One region of the Alteromonas sp. 4NH20-0104 genome, then DNA from elsewhere that is predicted to be linked to it. Evidence: predicted binding sites of a transcription regulator. Region 1 holds the regulator's gene; each other region holds the start of a gene.
The links. Region 1 encodes FNR, which switches genes on or off when oxygen is low (the NO sensors DNR and NnrR bind a similar motif). Its sites were predicted from a motif close to TTGATCTAGATCAA; they were not measured.
Positions count from the first base shown of each region.

Region 2: a site for FNR is predicted at 2,232-2,245, ahead of AC27IB_RS12550 (glutamate-cysteine ligase family protein). Genes of this name have one in related genera too.
Region 3: a site for FNR is predicted at 1,415-1,428, ahead of phbB (acetoacetyl-CoA reductase). Genes of this name have one in related genera too.
Region 4: a site for FNR is predicted at 1,859-1,872, ahead of AC27IB_RS18265 (GbsR/MarR family transcriptional regulator). Genes of this name have one in related genera too.

Region 1 is NZ_BAAJLP010000036.1:22,272-26,617, forward strand. It holds gene rssA (patatin-like phospholipase RssA) at 1-109, opposite strand, end outside; gene ttcA (tRNA 2-thiocytidine(32) synthetase TtcA) at 117-1,043, opposite strand; gene uspE (universal stress protein UspE) at 1,164-2,081, opposite strand; gene fnr (fumarate/nitrate reduction transcriptional regulator Fnr) at 2,204-2,941, opposite strand; gene AC27IB_RS20430 (sulfite exporter TauE/SafE family protein) at 2,968-3,636, opposite strand; gene ccoS (cbb3-type cytochrome oxidase assembly protein CcoS) at 3,629-3,832, opposite strand; gene AC27IB_RS20440 (heavy metal translocating P-type ATPase) at 3,842-4,346, opposite strand, start outside.
Region 2 is NZ_BAAJLP010000016.1:369-4,714, forward strand. It holds gene AC27IB_RS12545 (zinc-dependent metalloprotease) at 1-2,087, opposite strand, end outside; gene AC27IB_RS12550 (glutamate-cysteine ligase family protein) at 2,322-3,782, shown strand; gene AC27IB_RS12555 (M14 family metallopeptidase) at 3,785-4,346, shown strand, end outside.
Region 3 is NZ_BAAJLP010000013.1:47,605-51,950, forward strand. It holds gene hrpB (ATP-dependent helicase HrpB) at 1-1,283, shown strand, start outside; gene phbB (acetoacetyl-CoA reductase) at 1,445-2,167, shown strand; gene AC27IB_RS11040 (lytic murein transglycosylase) at 2,207-3,499, opposite strand; gene AC27IB_RS11045 (polyhydroxyalkanoate depolymerase) at 3,564-4,346, opposite strand, start outside.
Region 4 is NZ_BAAJLP010000029.1:32,122-36,467, reverse strand. It holds gene AC27IB_RS18270 (cytochrome ubiquinol oxidase subunit I) at 1-1,246, opposite strand, end outside; gene AC27IB_RS18265 (GbsR/MarR family transcriptional regulator) at 1,260-1,811, opposite strand; gene AC27IB_RS18260 (hypothetical protein) at 2,003-2,809, opposite strand; gene rraA (ribonuclease E activity regulator RraA) at 2,994-3,479, opposite strand; gene AC27IB_RS18250 (phosphatase PAP2 family protein) at 3,698-4,216, shown strand; gene AC27IB_RS18245 (MJ1255/VC2487 family glycosyltransferase) at 4,218-4,346, shown strand, end outside.

The DNA.
Region 1 (4,346 bases):
AGCCCGCTACCACATCGATTTTAACACCCAGCTTTTCCAGTGCCTGGATCACACCAATGTGAGCCCAACCGCGGGCTGCACCTGAGCCCAGAGCGATGCCTATTTTCATAGCAACCTTATTCCGTCAAGTTTACGATATTAATGGATTCTGCAGTGTCAGAACGACTCGCTGATTCAAATTCGGGCGCATCAAAGGCAATGTCACCATCGGGTTGCGCTTCGCCTGTTGCTTTTATGGCTTTGAAGTCATGAAGGTTTTTATCAACCAGATGAGAAGGCGTCACATTTTGTAGAGCCCTGAACATGGACTCGATGCGGCCAGGGAAACGCTTGTTCCAGTCCTGTAACATCATTTTGATGTTCTGCCGCTGCAGATTTTCCTGTGAACCACATAAGTTACAGGGAATAATCGGAAATTCAACCGCTGTAGCGTATTTTTCAATATCCCGCTCAGTGCAATACGCCAGGGGGCGGATCACCACATGGCGGCCATCATCACTGACCAGTTTCGGCGGCATGGATTTTAACTTGCCACCATGAAACATGTTTAGAAACAGGGTCTCGAGCATATCGTCACGGTGATGGCCAAGAGCTATTTTGGTGGCGCCCAGCTCTGTAGCCGTGCGGTACAAAATGCCGCGGCGTAACCGTGAGCAAAGAGAGCAGGTGGTTTTGCCCTCCGGGATTTTGTCTTTCACTATTGAGTAAGTGTCTTCCTCAACAATCCGATAATCTACGCCCAGCGTTTGCAAATACCCAGGGAGAATATGCTCAGGGAAACCGGGTTGTTTCTGATCAAGATTGACCGCCACGATGTCAAAGCTGATGGGCGCAATACGTTGTAAATACATCAGCACGTCCAGCATAGTATAGCTGTCTTTACCACCGGATAAGCACACCATAACCTTATCGCCATCCTCAATCATGCCAAAGTCGTCGATGGCTTTACCGACATTACGGCGCAAGCGCTTCTGTAGTTTATTAAAGCTGTATTTTTGCTTGGTTTGCGTTGCCGGTGCGGCGTTGTTGATGTTTAAACTCATGATAAAGAAAGACCCATATTGCGATGGGCGCCATTATACGTGAAGCCAGAGGAGGCTGCATCCCTGATTAATGTCAGAGTTCAGCGTGGCAGCCGGTAAAACTGCCACGCCCAATTTGCTTTAGCTCACCGGGCTTTCAAAGCCTTCGGGCTTAACCGCCAGTACATCACAATTGAGTTCATCGATAACATGCTCGGCAGTATTTCCGATCAGCGCGGCAGAAATGCCAACGCGACCAACGGTGCCAATGATCACCAGCTCGGCGTCGAGTTCGCTGGCCACCTGTGGGATCACTTTTTCAGGCAGGCCTTCCTTAACATGGCAGTTGTCCAATGGAATGCAGTATTTGCTGCTGTGCTTCTCCATCTCTTCCAGATGATGGTTTTTCACCGAGGCATTGTAAGACTCCGGATCGAACTCCGGCACTTCAATGGCAATATTAAGTGGTGTGCCCGGATAACAATTGGCCAGGTGCACATGGCCGCTGAGCAGCTTTGCGTAATCCTGTGCAATAGTGGTGAGCCGATCGTTTAACTGGGCATGCTCACGGTATTCCGTCCCTACATTAACGGCTGCCACAATCTTGCCATCCTGAGGCCAGTCATGCTCTTTAACCAGCAAAACCGGAGTAGGGCACTTGCGCACCAGATGCCAATCGGTGGGAGTAAAAATAACCGAGCGCAAATCATCATGAGAGCGGGTGGCTTTCACCACAATATCGGCCTGACTGGCCAGGGCATATTTGATGATCGCCTCGTAAGGGCGGTTGTTCCATTCAACCGTTGCTTCGATGGGCTGGCCATAGACAGCCAGTTGCTCTTTGAGCCAGGCGGTTCTCTCATTGACTACTGCCTGACGCATCGCCTCGCGTTCCTCACCAGAAAGCATCGTGGTCATCTCGTAGGAGAAATCGTAGATAGTCATCAGGGCGGTAATTTTCGCGCCGGTTTTTTCAGCCAGTTCAATGGCTCTGGAGATGGCGGGTTGGTTTTCCCTTTCAGGTTCAACAACGGCCAGAATGTTGGTGTAATCAATCATAACGACTCTCCGTGCGAAGTACTCATTATGAGTGTACGACGTGAGTCGCTGTTTCTCCAGTTTCTGACTTGTTCGGGATCAAGTTATAGATAAATACCGGAGAAAAACAGCCTGAGAAGCGATTAACTGACAGTGGTGGAAGGTATATCCATACTATGCAGTTTATTGTCCATCGCTTCGAAATCGATGATAGTGATGAGTTTGCCATCAACCTTAATAATGCCTTCCTTCTGGAAACGGGTTAACAGCCGGGAAATCGTTTCAACGGTTAATCCCAGGTAATTACCAATCTCATTACGGGTCATACTGAGGTTAAACTGACGAGGTGAAAATCCGCGGTCTTCAAACCGTTTAGACAGATGCGCCAGGAAATAGATCAGTCGCTCTTCTGCAGTGCGTTTGTTCAGCAACATCATCAGGTCGTGATCCTGCTTAATTTCAGCACTCATAAAACTCATGATCTGATGACGCAGTTTAGGGAACTGTACCGCCATTTTATCCAGCGTTTCATAAGGTAATTCGCAAACCATGGCTGTTTCCAGCGCTTGCGTATAGCTTTGGTGAGCGTTTTCGCGCAGGGCATCGAAACCGATAATGTCACCGGGAAAATGAAAACCAATAATTTGTTCTTCGCCGTCCTTGCTACTGACGAACGATTTAAATGAGCCAGCGCGTACTGCATAAAGCGAATTAAATTTATCACCGGCTTTCACCAGTTTATCGTGCTTATGCAGCGGCTTTTTGCGCTCGATAATATCATCCAGCGAATCGAGTTCGGTTTTATTTAACGAAACCGGCAGGCACAAATGGCTGAAACTACAGCTCTGACAATGAATAGAAAATTCTGAGCCTTTTGACATAGATTACGTCTCCGTGTGGGCGTCGCTCAATTATTACCGTTTAGGGTGCGGTAAATCAAGAAAATCGCATATATAATAAGGCAAATTGCGACTAATGACTTAGTCTTTGGGTGTTGTAGGAGCTTTAATAGCCAGCCAGCGCCAATGCTTACCGCTATCAGTGCGGGAAAAGTGCCAAGCCCAAAGGCTGCCATAGTGGCGGCTCCGTATAAACCATCACCGCTGACTAATGCCCAGGTTAATGTTGAATACACCAGTCCGCAGGGGAGCCATCCCCAGATAAATCCATAAGGAAAAGCTGACACCGGGGACTTAAACGGAATAAACCGTTTGGAATACGGACGAATGCGTTGCCACAAGCCGCTGCCGAGCTTTTCCAGACGAGCCAGGCCTCGCCACCACTGGGCTAAATATAACCCCATGGCAATCAGCATAAGGGCGCTTAGCAACTGAAATATCATCAGACCATGGCTTACCGAAGCACGGGCAACCTGACCGAGTACACCGGTTATCGCCCCGGCAATGGCATAACTGGTAATCCGGCCGAGGTTATAACTCAATATATAGGCTAATGGCGGCTTTCCGCCGGGGACTGCCGCACGTAACGCCCCGGCAATGCCCCCGCACATACCAACGCAATGCAGTGAACCGGCCAGTCCCACGACAAAAGCAGAAATAAAACCATAGTCACTCATTGTCGTTATGGGGCTTGTCCTGGGGATTGGCGGTTTTTTTACGCTCTTCTTCGGGTAAGTCGTCGTCGAACAAAATGCTGTAGCCCTGACGCTCAAGATCCTGAAACTGATCGGATTTTACGGCCCAGAAAAAGATACCTAAGGCCACCGCGACCAGAATAATAGCCAACGGGATCAGCACATATATAATACTCACGTTACCGCCTTACTTTAATAATCGGATCGAGTTTGAAACCACTATGATACTACTTAATGACATCCCGATCACGGCCATCCACGGTAACAATAGCCCGGATACCGCAAAAGGCAGGATCAGCAGGTTATAGCCGAGAGCCCAGAGAATGTTCTGACGTATTTTGCGACGGGTTTTCTGGGCAATCGACAGTAATGCCGGCACCGTTGCCAGCGACTCACTCAGTAACACTACGTCAGCGGCGTTTCTGGCGATATCGGTAGCGTTACCCACAGCTACCGACACATCAGCACTGGCCAGTACCGGCGCATCGTTGATACCGTCACCCAACATCATCACTTTGTGGCCTAGTGCCTGTAACGCTTGCACGGCCTGATATTTTTGTTCTGGCGTCAGGCCGCCGGTGGCGACGGCGAGCGGCAGTTTAGCTGCCAGGCTTTCAACGTTTTGCTGGGTATCACCACTTAACAGTACGAGTTGATAGGCATTTAAACCGGCCAGGGTTTCACCCGTATCG
Region 2 (4,346 bases), on a different contig from region 1:
TGACGACTGTGCTGATAAGCCAGACGATTTAACCGTTCGGGATGTAACAGCAGTTCCAGACTAAATGCCGCGGCGCTTTCTGCAGCAGAAATGGGGTCGAACACCCGGCCTAACCGGCCATTAAATTGCTCGCGGGTTTCGGCTTCAGCAAAAGTAGGCGGGGGTATCAGGCCTAACAATTGCTCCGGCATTTTAAGCACTTCAGCACTCGACGCATCAATCAAGCGCATCATGGCCTCTACCTGGGTTTCTGACGGCACCAGCTTCACGCCCATGGGCTTATCCAGATCGCCCTTATTCTCGTAAAAATACTGAATACCGCCGACCTGCTTAGCCACTGCTTCCAACTGATAACGGTGTAACAAATAAACCGGTACCAGCGCATTTTCCAAAGAGGATAAACTGCTACCTTTAGCAATCGTGTTCAGTCCCATGTTGGACAGTGCTATGTCCCGAACCTGCAACAGATGATCGTATTCAGCCAGCGGGTTCGTTCCGTTGTCCCACATATGGCCATCGGCAGAAGCGTGACGAGAGGCTCTGGCATCGGCATCAGACTTATAACTAAGACCGGCTTCACGCGCCCCGACTACCATAGCCTTGAGCGCCTTTTCAGCATCGCTGTTTTCGGCGAAGTCCTGGTAACCATAAGCAATCACATAATTATCCCACTCCCCCATGCCGGTGTCGTAGGCATTAGCCAGCGACAGTTTATTGCCGGCGATTTCGATTTTAGGGTGAGGATAATCCATCACCGACTCACGACCGTTTTCACTGGCGGCAAAATTATGGGCAATGCCCAGCGTATGACCCACCTCGTGCGCAGACAACTGGCGAATTCGCGCCAGCGCCATTTCTTTTTGTGCGGTGGTCACTTCACTATCGCCGCTAAACGGACTGGTTAATCCCAATGCAATCAGATAATCCTGACGTACCCGTAATGAGCCGAGGGTTACATGGCCTTTAATGATTTCACCGGTGCGCGGATCAACCACCGAGGAGCCATAAGACCAGCCTCGGGTGGCCCGGTGTACCCAGTTAATCACGTTATAACGAACATCCATGGGGTCGGCATCTGCCGGTAACACTTTAACCTGGAAAGCCTCTTTATAGCCGGCCGCTTCGAAGGCCTGATTCCACCAGCTTGCACCGTCTTTCAGCGCACTCATCACTGGCTCCGGAATACCCGGATCGAGGTAATAAACGATCGGTTCAACGGCTTCACTGATGGCCGCTGAAGGGTCTTTTTTAGCCAACCGGTGGCGACGAATATAGGCCTGCTCCAATGGTTCAGTTATGGGCGCCGAGTAGTCCTGCCAGCTGTGTTTCCAATAACCGGAAAACGGGTGGAATTCGCGGGGCTCATAACCTGAATCGGGTAAGGCGATAAAAGAGTGATGCATGTGTACGCTAACGCTGTCGGCATCCGGCGTAACCTGCCGTAGATAAGCCCCGGTTCCTTTACCACCAAAGGTAATTAATGCTTCCAGTTCGGTATTTAACGGAAACGCTTTGGTCCGCGGTAAATAAACGCCACTGCGTTGCGGATCAGCCTTAAACGCTCCCTGCTGGCGGGCTTTCAGACGTTCGGCCACGCCGTGGATATCACTGAGTAACTGACTGGTATAGTCAATTAAAACGCTTTCATCATCGTTAGCCACAATGGTAAAACCGGCAATCACCGAGTCGGCAAACGCCTCATCAATACTGGCTCGCTCGGCAGCATTATCGGCACTGGCCCGGTATTCGGTGTTCAGCTGTTTGAGCAGCAATTTATTACCATATTGCTCAAATTGCACCAGCCGAGTAGCGCCTAACTGCCCGCGATCCAGACCAATATCGTTAGAACCTACGCCATGGGGCAAACTGGACTTGAACAATAAAGGTTCATCAACGGCATTGATTTGCAGATAAATTTTATCATCGTCGTGGTTGTAATACACGGGGATAAACCCCGCCTGCTTTTGCATATCTTTGGTAAAGGATGCGATGGATTCAGCCCATACAGGCGAAATAACCATCAGCGCCACACTGGCTAGCAAAACATGAACGCGCAACGGGATTCCCTCCGGATTCGAAATGATCATAAGTAAAACTTTACGCTACCCAAAGCAGGCGAATAAATCCAGTCGCGACTGACCAAACCGCCAGAACCACCGACCAATCACCCGCGCAGATATTTTTGATTTAACGCAAACATTATTTCGCAGCCGGGTCAGTTGTGATCTGGCTTGATCTGCATCAAGGAGCAATATGCTGCCCCTCGTTACTCTGCTAAGCGATAGGCTACACTTAATAATGTTAACTGACGCAGAGATAGCATGGGTCTTAATTTTCAACAGCATGATTTTACCGACGCACAACGCGCACTGTTCGACCAACGTGTGCAGGCACAGTTGTGTGAGGTCAGACACGAGCTCACCCGCGACTGTTATAACAGCCAGGCAGTCAGCCTCGGTGCAGAGCTGGAGTTTTACCTGGTTAATCGCCAGTTTAACCCCGCGCCCATCAATGAAGCTATTCTCGATAAAGCCCGTATTAAGGGTCTGCAGGAAGAATTAAATCAATATAATCTGGAGTTTAATCTCGATCCTGTTGATGCAGCCGGCACCCCGTTTTCGCAGCTTCAGCAACAGTTGGACAAAGCCAGTCGCGTGGTCGACCAGACCGCCAGTCTGTTTGATGGACACGCCATGGCAATCGGCATCCTGCCCACCCTGGCCAGCAGCCATTTAACCGAAGATTACCTGACTAACCGGCCCCGGTATAAAGCCCTCACCCACGAACTCAGTGAGCAGCGCGGTGCGCCTTTTGATATCGATATTCACGGCCAGGATGTGGTGCGAACCACCTGTGACGATGTGACCCTTGAAGGCGCGAATACTTCTTTTCAGTTGCACCACCGCATTGCCCATGACCGGTTTACCGACTGCTATAATGCGGCCCAGCTGATTTCACCTTTAGTGCTTGCCCTGGCCGGTAATTCGCCCTTTTTCATGGGCAAACGACTATGGCAGGAAACCCGCATTGCTTTATTTAAACAAGCCATCGATTACCGCGATACCAATGCTACCCAATGGCGTCAGCCTGCCCGGGTGAGCTACGGCCATGGCTGGTTACGCAACGGCATTACGGATTGCCTGACCGAAAGTGTCGCCCTTTACCCTGCGGTATTGCCCGTTGTATCCGAGCGCTTACATGGTGACAGTAAACCTTTTGCCGAACTGAATTTACATCACGGTACGGTATGGAGCTGGAACCGCGCGGTGTTCGAACCGGGCGAGAATGGTCACGTTCGAATTGAATACCGCAGCTTACCCGCGGGCCCCACAAATCAGGATATGCTGGCTAATGCCGCGTTGCAGATTGGCCTGGTCGAAGCCTTGTCCGATCACATTGAAGACTATCTGCAGCGCCTGCCCTTTCGCTATACCGAATATAACTTTTACCGCTGTGCTCAGTCAGGCCTGAATGCACACATCCTGTGGCCGCAAAAACATCAGCATCAGCTCAAGGAATACAAAGTCACCGCTATCCTGTCAGATTTAATTGGCAAGGCAGATGATGGACTGGCGAAGATTGGTGTGAGCCGGGAAGAGCGGGATCATTACCTGGGGATCATTGAACATCGTCTGGCTGCACGACAAACCGGCGCACTGTGGCAGTTGAACACGTATAAAACCTTGATGAGCCAATATCCTGAATCCAAAGTACTTAGCGAACTGTGTCGCCGGTACTATCAACTGAGCCACAGCGGTGAACCTGTGGCCTATTGGGAGTAGCAATGGGAACTGCCAGATTAGCCACACCCGTATTAACCGGCTTTAAAATACTGCACGCACCGGCGCCGCAGCAAATTCCCGACTCCAGCGTGAGTTTTCTGCAGATGCTGGGAGGCCCGGCGATTATTTTTATACCCGGCCGAACCCGCAGGAAACGAGCTGTCACAACGCTGTTACATGGCAACGAGCCATCCGGCTTTCAGGCCTTGCACCGCCTGCTAAAAGAAGGTTTTAAACCCTACGCCGACACCACTTTTATTGTGGTCTCGGTTGGCGCAGCCCTGCACGAGCCATTGTTTACTCACCGGGCTTTACCCGATACCCGGGATATCAATCGCTGCTTTAAACCTCCCTATAATGATGCGCCCGGGATGTTAGCCAAGCAGGTACTTGATTATCTGGTCGATTTAGCCCCGGAAGCCATCATTGATGTGCATAATACTTCCGGCAGTGGCCCGGCATTCAGCGTTTCCACCCGACTGGGCACGCAGTATACAGCGCTGGCTTCACACTTTACCCGCTGGTTTATTCATACCGATATCGAGTTAGGCTCACTGATGGAAG
Region 3 (4,346 bases), on a different contig from region 1:
GGCAAAAGCGCATCACGCCACTTGGAAAGGCGAGTCTGCGACTACCGGTTGACCCCAGATTTGCCAGTATGCTGTTACAACTCAAGGATGAAGCTGAGCTGAGCGACGATCAGTCTTTGCTAATCGCCGGTTGTGTGGTGACAGCGTTGGCCGAGGAGTCACCACGCACAGACCAGTGGGTGATAAGCGAGGTGATTCGCTGCCTGACTCCCCAGCAAAGGCAATCGGTGAGTCGCCAGGCGGCGCGGTATGCCCGCCTCCTGGGTTACCAAAATACAATAGCAGATATCCTGCATGTGTCAGAGCAGAGTATCGGACTCGCTGTTAGCCTTGCGAAGCCCGGATGGATTGCCAGGGCGCGGAACCTGCAGGAGTTTAAGCTGGCGATGGGAACCGGCGCTGAGTTGGTTCAGCCGTCCCCTGCTGAGCAGCCCTGGCTGGCGGTATTAAGCGGACAGCGCAAAGGCGCTAATTTACTTATCCGTTTGGCCCAGCCAATTGAAGAGTCAGTCATTTTTAGTCACTTTGCGGCGCTTATCAGGACCGAGCAGTATGCATTTTATGATGCCCAAAGCGATGCCATAAAAGCCGAGGAACGGTGTTACTTCAAACAAATACTTCTGTCTCGCAGACCACTGGCAAGGCTCGGTGAAGCGCAACGGATCCAATGCTGGAAGGACTGGCTGTGTGATAGAAACATTAAAGACTGGCCATTCTTTAACGAGTTGGAAGAGACCTTAAATCGGCTGACTATGGCTCGTGAACTCAATATTGTTTCCGGTGGTTATGAGGGCAATGCCCCCTGGCCGGATATAGATGCTCAGTGGATGCTTGACCAGGATGAGGTGCAATCTGCGTTGGGTCGGTGTAAGTCACTGGGTCAGTTGCAAAAAGTTCACTGGCCGGAGGTCGTTCTCCAGACGTTAGCCTGGCCACTGCGTCAGGCTATTGAACTGCATCTGCCCATGAGCTTGAAAGTACCCAGCGGCAGTGTTCGTCGATTACGGTATGAAAGTGAAAGCCGCGTTGTGCTGTCAGTCAAGATGCAGGAAATGTATGGTAGTGCGGCGCCGGTAACTGTGGGGCAGGGACGCCAGACTGTGACGGTTGAACTGCTGTCGCCGGCCAGTCGACCGATTCAAACCACCAATGACTTACCACGATTCTGGCAGGGCAGCTATGCGGAAGTGAGAAAAGACATGAAAGGCCGGTATCCCAAACATTACTGGCCCGAAGATCCGACCACTTCAATTCCTTCAGTTAAAACAACGAAGAATAAGTAACTGAATACTATTATTAAAATGTCATATAGACCTAATAGGCTATTGACCAGGAGAATAGTTTATAGACCAACGTCTGATTTTCACGGTGGAATATTCGAGCTATAGATGATTATATAGTAATCAGTTGTACGTTGAGCAATATCAAACAAGAAGGAAATAGCATGAGCAGAGTAGCACTCGTTACAGGTGGAACACGCGGTATTGGTGAAGCAATCTGTACGACACTAAAGAATGCGGGTTATACCGTAGTGGCTAACTACGGCGGAAACGATCAGGCAGCACAGGAATTTACCGAACGAACCGGTATTGCTGCGATGAAGTTTGACGTGTCAGATTTCGATAAAACCAAAGCTGCTATAGAGCAGATCGAGTCGGATTTTGGCCCGGTTGATGTACTGATCAACAACGCGGGTATCACTCGTGACGGCACCATGCATCGTATGACCTTTGAGCAGTGGAACGCGGTCATTCAAACCAACCTGGCATCTTGTTTTAACACCTGCCGGGCGGTAATTGAAGGTATGCGCGAACGCTCTTTTGGCCGTATTGTTAATATTGGCTCAATCAACGGACAGGCTGGTCAGTATGGCCAGGTTAACTATGCTGCAGCGAAATCAGGGATCCATGGTTTCACCAAAGCACTTGCTCAGGAAGGCGCTGGTAAAGGCATTACCGTAAACGCTATTGCTCCAGGCTATATCGACACGGATATGGTACGTGCGGTGCCAGAAGACGTACTCAAGAAAATCGTTGCGCGGATCCCGGTAGGCCGTTTAGGTAAGCCGGAAGACATCGCTGACGGTGTGCTATTTCTAATCAAAGATGAGTCCAGCTTTATCACAGGTTCAACACTGTCGATAAACGGCGGCCAACACATGTATTAAAAGAACAAAGCCGGGCATCGCCCGGCTTGTTTTTAGGTGTCAGGAGGTCGGGGTAACATTAATGCCCAAGGCTTCCATTACCGCGAGCGACGGAAAGCCATCGGCAATCATGTCGGTACGGCGCTGAAATTCGCGGATCCCTTCACGGGTCGCTGGGCCTAATATGCCATCTGCTCCACCTACATCAATGCCTTTCAGGTTTAGTTGCTCCTGCAGGGTTTTAATGTCGTCCCGGCGGTAATTAGGCAAAGGCGGCAATGACGCCACTAATTCCCCGTCGCCAGCAATTCTGTCTGCCAGTCGGCCTACGGCAATGGCGTAAAACTCTGAATTGTTCCAGCGCATAATCACTCTGAAGTTAGGATACGCCAGAAAGGTAGGTCCTTCATGACCGGCAGGCATCACTAAATAGGCATTCATATCGCTATTACCCAGGGCGTTACCGTTGGCGCGAGTGACCCCGAGTTCATCCCAGTCAGTCACAGTGCGGCGTTTGGAGTAGCCCAGCAGTGAGTAGTCAAATCCAACGGGCAGTTGAACTTCTCTGCCCCAGCGAAAGCCCGGTTGCCAGCCTAACTGGGAAAGGAAGTTGGCTGCCGAGGTTAAGGCGTCCGCTTCGCTGTCCCAAAGATTAATTTGTCCGTCGCCGTCGCCGTCTATGGCGTAGTTGGCATAGGCAGATGGCATAAACTGGGTATGCCCCATGGCTCCCGCCCAGGAACCTACCATTTTTTCCTGCTCCAGAGACTGTGCTTCCAGTAACTTAACGGCCGTTAATAATTCGCGGGTGAAAAACGTGCTGCGACGCGGATCGCAGGCCAGGGTAGCCAATGAATCCAGTACCGGCATCTTACCTTTGTAGCCACCAAAATTGGTTTCCAGGCCCCAAAATGCCAGTAGGTACTGTGCCGGAATGCCGTATTGTTTTACAAGGTCCTGCAACAATACTTTGTGTTCGCCGGCAAGCTGACGCCCTTTGTTGATTCGCCAGTCATTAACCCTTTTGCTGAAATAGCTGGGAAAGGTTTGCACAAACTCCGGCTGACTCCGATCCAGTTCAATCACTCGAGGCTGATAGTTAATATTGGCAAATACCTGCTCTGCAATGGCTGGCGTAATACCGGCTTCTATAGCTGACTGTTGCAGGCTTTGTTTACAGACGTTAAAGGTCTGCACCGGATCGTCATTCGTAGTGGGTTGTTCTTCGTCATTTTGCTGAGCATAGGCTAAAGGTTGAAAACTCAACGCAGCCAGTGACAACATAAAACAGGAGGTTAACCGTGGGAACAACCGCTGACCTTTAGCGGCTGTGCAGCGGGGAACAAAGCGCATAGAATTCTCCCTGAAATTAAGTGCACCCATGCTAACCTAAGTTGCTAGCATGGGCGAGATAACGTCAGGCAAATTTATGAATAAAATCGGTGATTAGCGGACGAATATGTTTGCGGAACTGAGAGCCACTAAAAATACCGTAGTGACCAGCGCCCTGCTGGACGTGATGCTTGCGTTTGGATTTAGGAATGCTTTTGCATAACTGCTGAGCAGCTTCCGTTTGACCCAGGCCACAAATATCGTCATTAGCACCTTCAACCGTCAATAAAGGCGTGTTGTCGATGGCTTCGAAGTTAACCGGGTGTCCTTTGTAAGTAATGGCGCCGCGGGCAACTTCGTTGTTTTTGAAAACCCGTTCAATGGTTTCCAGGTAAAACTCTGCCGGCATATCCAGCACGGCCAGATATTCATCGTAGAATGCCCGGAAACGGTCGGCATCTTCTTCCTCACCCATAAACAGGTTCTGGTAGAAATCGATATATTTTTGCATGTGTGATTTGTGGTTCATGCTAATGAAACCACCGAGCTGCATAAAGCCTGGATAGACCTTGCGACCTTCACCGGGATAGCCATGAGGCACACTCATGATGGCCACATTGCGAAACCATGACATGGGGTGTTTCTTGGAAAACTCGTTTACCCGGGTTGGGTTTTTACTGGTATCGATTGGACCCGCCATCAGCGTCAGAGAATGCGGCGTACCCGGATTCTTCTGTTCTGCCATAACTGCGGTGGCGATCAGAGCCTGAACCGTGGGCTGACAAATAGCCATTAAATGCGTATTAGGCCCCAGATACTCCATAAAGTTAATCAGGTACTCAACATAACAGTCAAAACTAAATGGCCC
Region 4 (4,346 bases), on a different contig from region 1:
CCATCAGCACGGCATAGATCACCGCGTATAGCGTGAACGATAAGCCAATATTCTGAGGCGGCAAACCAGTAACAGCATCAGCGGTGCGCAAAACGCCACTGACGAGGTAAGGCTGACGGCCGACTTCAGTAACATACCAGCCGGCCAGGGTTGCCACCCAGCCACTAAAGCTCATAGCGATAAACAGCTTGCCTAACCAGTCGGGCAATTCCCCCCGGCGGAACAGATAATAAGCGCCCGCCCAGGCGGCTAACAGCATAAGTACACCCATACCAACCATCACCCTGAAGGAATAAAACACCGGCGCGACAGGCGGATGCTCGCCACGAAACTCATTTAAACCTTTAATTTCCCCATCCAACTCATGGGTAAGAATAAAACTGGCCAGATTCGGAATGGCAAGCTCGGCATGGTTAGTTCGCTCCTGCTCGTCCGGAATGGCAAATAACAGCAACGGCGCGCCTTGCTCAGTTTCCCAAACCCCTTCCATAGCCGCCACTTTTTGTGGCTGATGTTCAAGGGTATTTAAACCGTGCATGTCGCCCGCCAGTATTTGTAACGGAATGAGCACCGCCGCTGTATACGTGGCCGTTTTAAGGGCGAGTTTAGGAGCAATTTTGTTATCGCCAATGAGCAGACGATAGGCCGATAATCCCGCAATTAAAAAGCTGGCAGTGAGTCCGGAAGCCAGCAACATGTGGCTGAAACGATAAGGAAAAGAGGGATTAAAAATAATCGCCGACCAGTCTTTCGCATAGATTACCCCATCTATTACTTCGTGCCCCTGGGGGGTGTGCAACCAGCTGTTGAGTGACAGGATCCAGAACGCCGATAACGTGGTACCCGCGGCCACGACAAAAGTGGCCAGCGTGTGTAACCAGTTAGGCACCCGACGCATACCAAACAGCATGATGCCCAAAAAGGTGGCTTCCAGGAAAAACGCGGTGAGGACTTCATAGCCCAGCAGCGGGCCGGCAATATTACCGGCTTTTTCCATAAAACCGGGCCAGTTGGTGCCGAATTGAAAAGACATGGTAACGCCCGAGACAACCCCTAAGGCAAAGGTCAGGGCAAATACCCGTACCCAGAAACGGTAAATCCGCATCCATACCGGATGCCCACTCAGATTAGAGCGAAGTTTGAAATAAAATAAGAACCATCCCAGTGCGATAGTGATGGTAGGAAAGAGAATATGAAAACTGATATTCAGAGCAAACTGTAGCCTGGATAGTATCAATGCATCCACGATGCGCTCCTGTTTAGTTAGATTTGGCTGGCAGGAGCTTGTCTTTAAGCTCCAGAATGCGGCCAACCCCGGCACCGAGTTTCATTAAGGTGTCGAGTTTTTCCGGGCCCAGGTTCTGTAACTCCTGAGACCAGGCGGTCACCGACTCGAGTAGATCGTGTATTTCATTTAAGCGGGCCTGCACGGCTATGTCTTTTTCACCATTTGGTGTGTCCATCATCAAATCGCGCAGCAGCGACATGGTGGGGTCGATCTCCCGTTTACGACGCTCCTCGAACACCCGGTTAGCCAGCACCCAGATAGTGCCCGCCGGAACGAAAAACTCCTTCCGTTCACCCGGTACATGATGTTGCTTAATAAGCTGCCATGATTGCAGCTCTTTAAGGCCCATACTGGTGTTACCTCTTGAGATACTTAACGCGTCAGCAATTTCCTGCGCCGACAATGGCTCTTCATGTAATACGATGAGCGCGAGAATTTGACCAACCGTGCGGTTAAATCCCCAACGATTGCCCATTTCCCCAAAATGCATAACAGCAGAAGTAACCAGTGATGACATGTTCATTTTTAACTTCTAAGGTTTCAGTAATTTCTGAAAGTTTAGATCGAACTTTGATGTAGATCAATAAATATTGACGTCCGGCAGCATGTTTGGGCCAGCCTTAAGCGCCTCGAAGTTCGGGGGAATGACGTAGAGACAGCCCCTCGGGACAGACCCCCGGGGCAATCAAGCAAAGCGTTCGCAGGCAGGTTTACCTAGCGTACTTTATTCCAAAGGTTTTGATTTTTCTTAAATGAAAAGTAATCCGCCGGTTCCCAGAAGGCCGGGATCAGATCGTCGACGGCTTCCGGCGAAAAGTTCCCCGATAACTGACTCATAATTTCCATCAGGCGCTCGCGCCCAATCCGCATTAATTTCTTGCGATTGGCCGGAAAAAACAGATTACTCGACTTTTTGATCACTTCGTCGCTACCCGAGCTAATATAAGACAGGTTTCTGGTGACCGGCCGCCCCACCGGCTCAGCAGGATGCGCTGGGTTTAAGCGGGTTACAATAGCGCATTCATACTGCTCACGGTCTATTCCCTTTTCAGTGCGCGGAATGTAAGTCACGCCAAATCCCAGGGGGAAATAACCCACAATCTGCACAAACGCTTTAGCTAACTCAGTATTAAGCGCCCCTTTCTTAGCCAGCTGCTCAATAAACACATACCCTTTGGGCAGGCTTTTCTTTGAGAAATCCGGCTTGGTGGAGAGCACTATGGAGGTATATATCTGCGGTATTTTAACCAGTTCACCCACGCCAACTTTCGACAAATAGGTGTCTTTCAGAAGGGTGAGCATAAAGCCGTTCAGGGCTGTATGGCGCTGGACAAAACGGTCCCGCTCGGTTTTGTCGTTACCAATATAACGCGGTATCCCCAAGGCATTTTTCAGATACTCCAGAGTTTGTGTGAAGTTAATCTTGAGTAATTGTTTACGGGTAGGCTCATCGAGCACCCGAAACTCATCGAGCTTACCATCCTCGCCATGCAAAATAGACAAGGCTTCTGGCGACTGCAAACCGATATCCTGCAGTAAAGCACAGCTAAAGATGAAGATGGTTGCCTGAATATGGCAGCGATGCAGAGAAAGACAGTGGGGGACACAAATTAAAGGCACGACCTGACGTAGCCATATCGCGCGTCAGGCATCAAACAGCAGAAAAACGAAATGTCAGCAGCAAAGCGGTGGCAAAGCCACTCGCTTAATCGATATCGAGTGGCTCAGGAGACAGGATAACGCCGGTACTGTCGGCGTACAGGTGGTCTTCCGGCAAAAAGGTAACGCCGCCAAAATTGACCGGTACGTCAATATCACCGGTGCCCTGGCTATCGGCATTCACTGGAATGGAATTAACCGCCAGGATGCCAAGGTCGAAATCAGACAGGCTGTCCACTTCCCGAACACAGCCATAACACACCACGCCTTCCCAGTTATTTTCAACCGCCAGTTGGGCAGATTCAGCATCAAACAGCGCGCGACGAAGAGAGCCACCGCCATCAATCAATAATACTTTACCATCGCCAGGCTCAGTGAGTACCCGGTCGACTAATTCCCTGTCCTCAAAACACTTCACCGTGGTAATTTCACCACCAAATGAATAACGACCGCCATAACTGGTGAAAATGGGATCGACCACGTCCACGTTATCGGCGAATAAATCACATAACTCAGAAGTGTTATAGTCCATGTTTATACCCTGTTGGTAAGCTAGGTTTTCGCGTTTTAGCATAGCACCCTATCAGTGATAACGCCTAGCACCGAAATTGATTTTACTCACAAAAAATTTGATTTCGCTCTACCTTCCGTCAATTGCCCGCGGCTGTCATAAACCTTTAGCAAAACTGTCACTTGTGTTTCATGAACACTTTTTAACCTGATAGCGTTGAAGAATAGGAGCCGCGTGAGATGGGCCTGAAAAATATAACCAAATACGATACTGCAATCTTTCACTGGTTGTACGATCTGACCAAGCACCGCGATTGCCGGGCCATTGTCTGGCTGTCTCGGACCGGTGACGGCTATCTGTATTTTGTTATCGGCCTGCTGCTGATGTGTTTTGAACCTGAGCATGGCGAGATTTTTTTGTACACCGCATTAATGGCCTATGGTCTGGAACTGCCGATTTATGTGGTATTGAAAAAGGCGTTTAAACGCCCCCGTCCGTGCGATTTTCTGGTTAACCTGACCGCTCACGTGACGCCATCAGATAAATTCAGCTTGCCATCCGGCCACACCGCTGCGGCCTGTTTAATGGCAACAATTATTGCATTTTACTACCCGCCCTTTGCATTGCTGGCCTACACCTGGGCCAGTCTGATTGGTTTATCCCGCATTCTGCTGGGCGTCCACTACCCTACGGATGTCATTGCAGGTGCCTTACTGGGCCTCACCATTGCCCAACTGAGTCTGACTATTCTGGTTTAACATGAAAATACTCTATGGCGTACAAGGGACCGGCAACGGCCACATTGCCCGTGCCCGCATTATGGCTGCTGCCATGGCTGAGCGTGATGACATTGAAGTGGATTTTATTTTTTCCGGCAGAGCGCCGGAT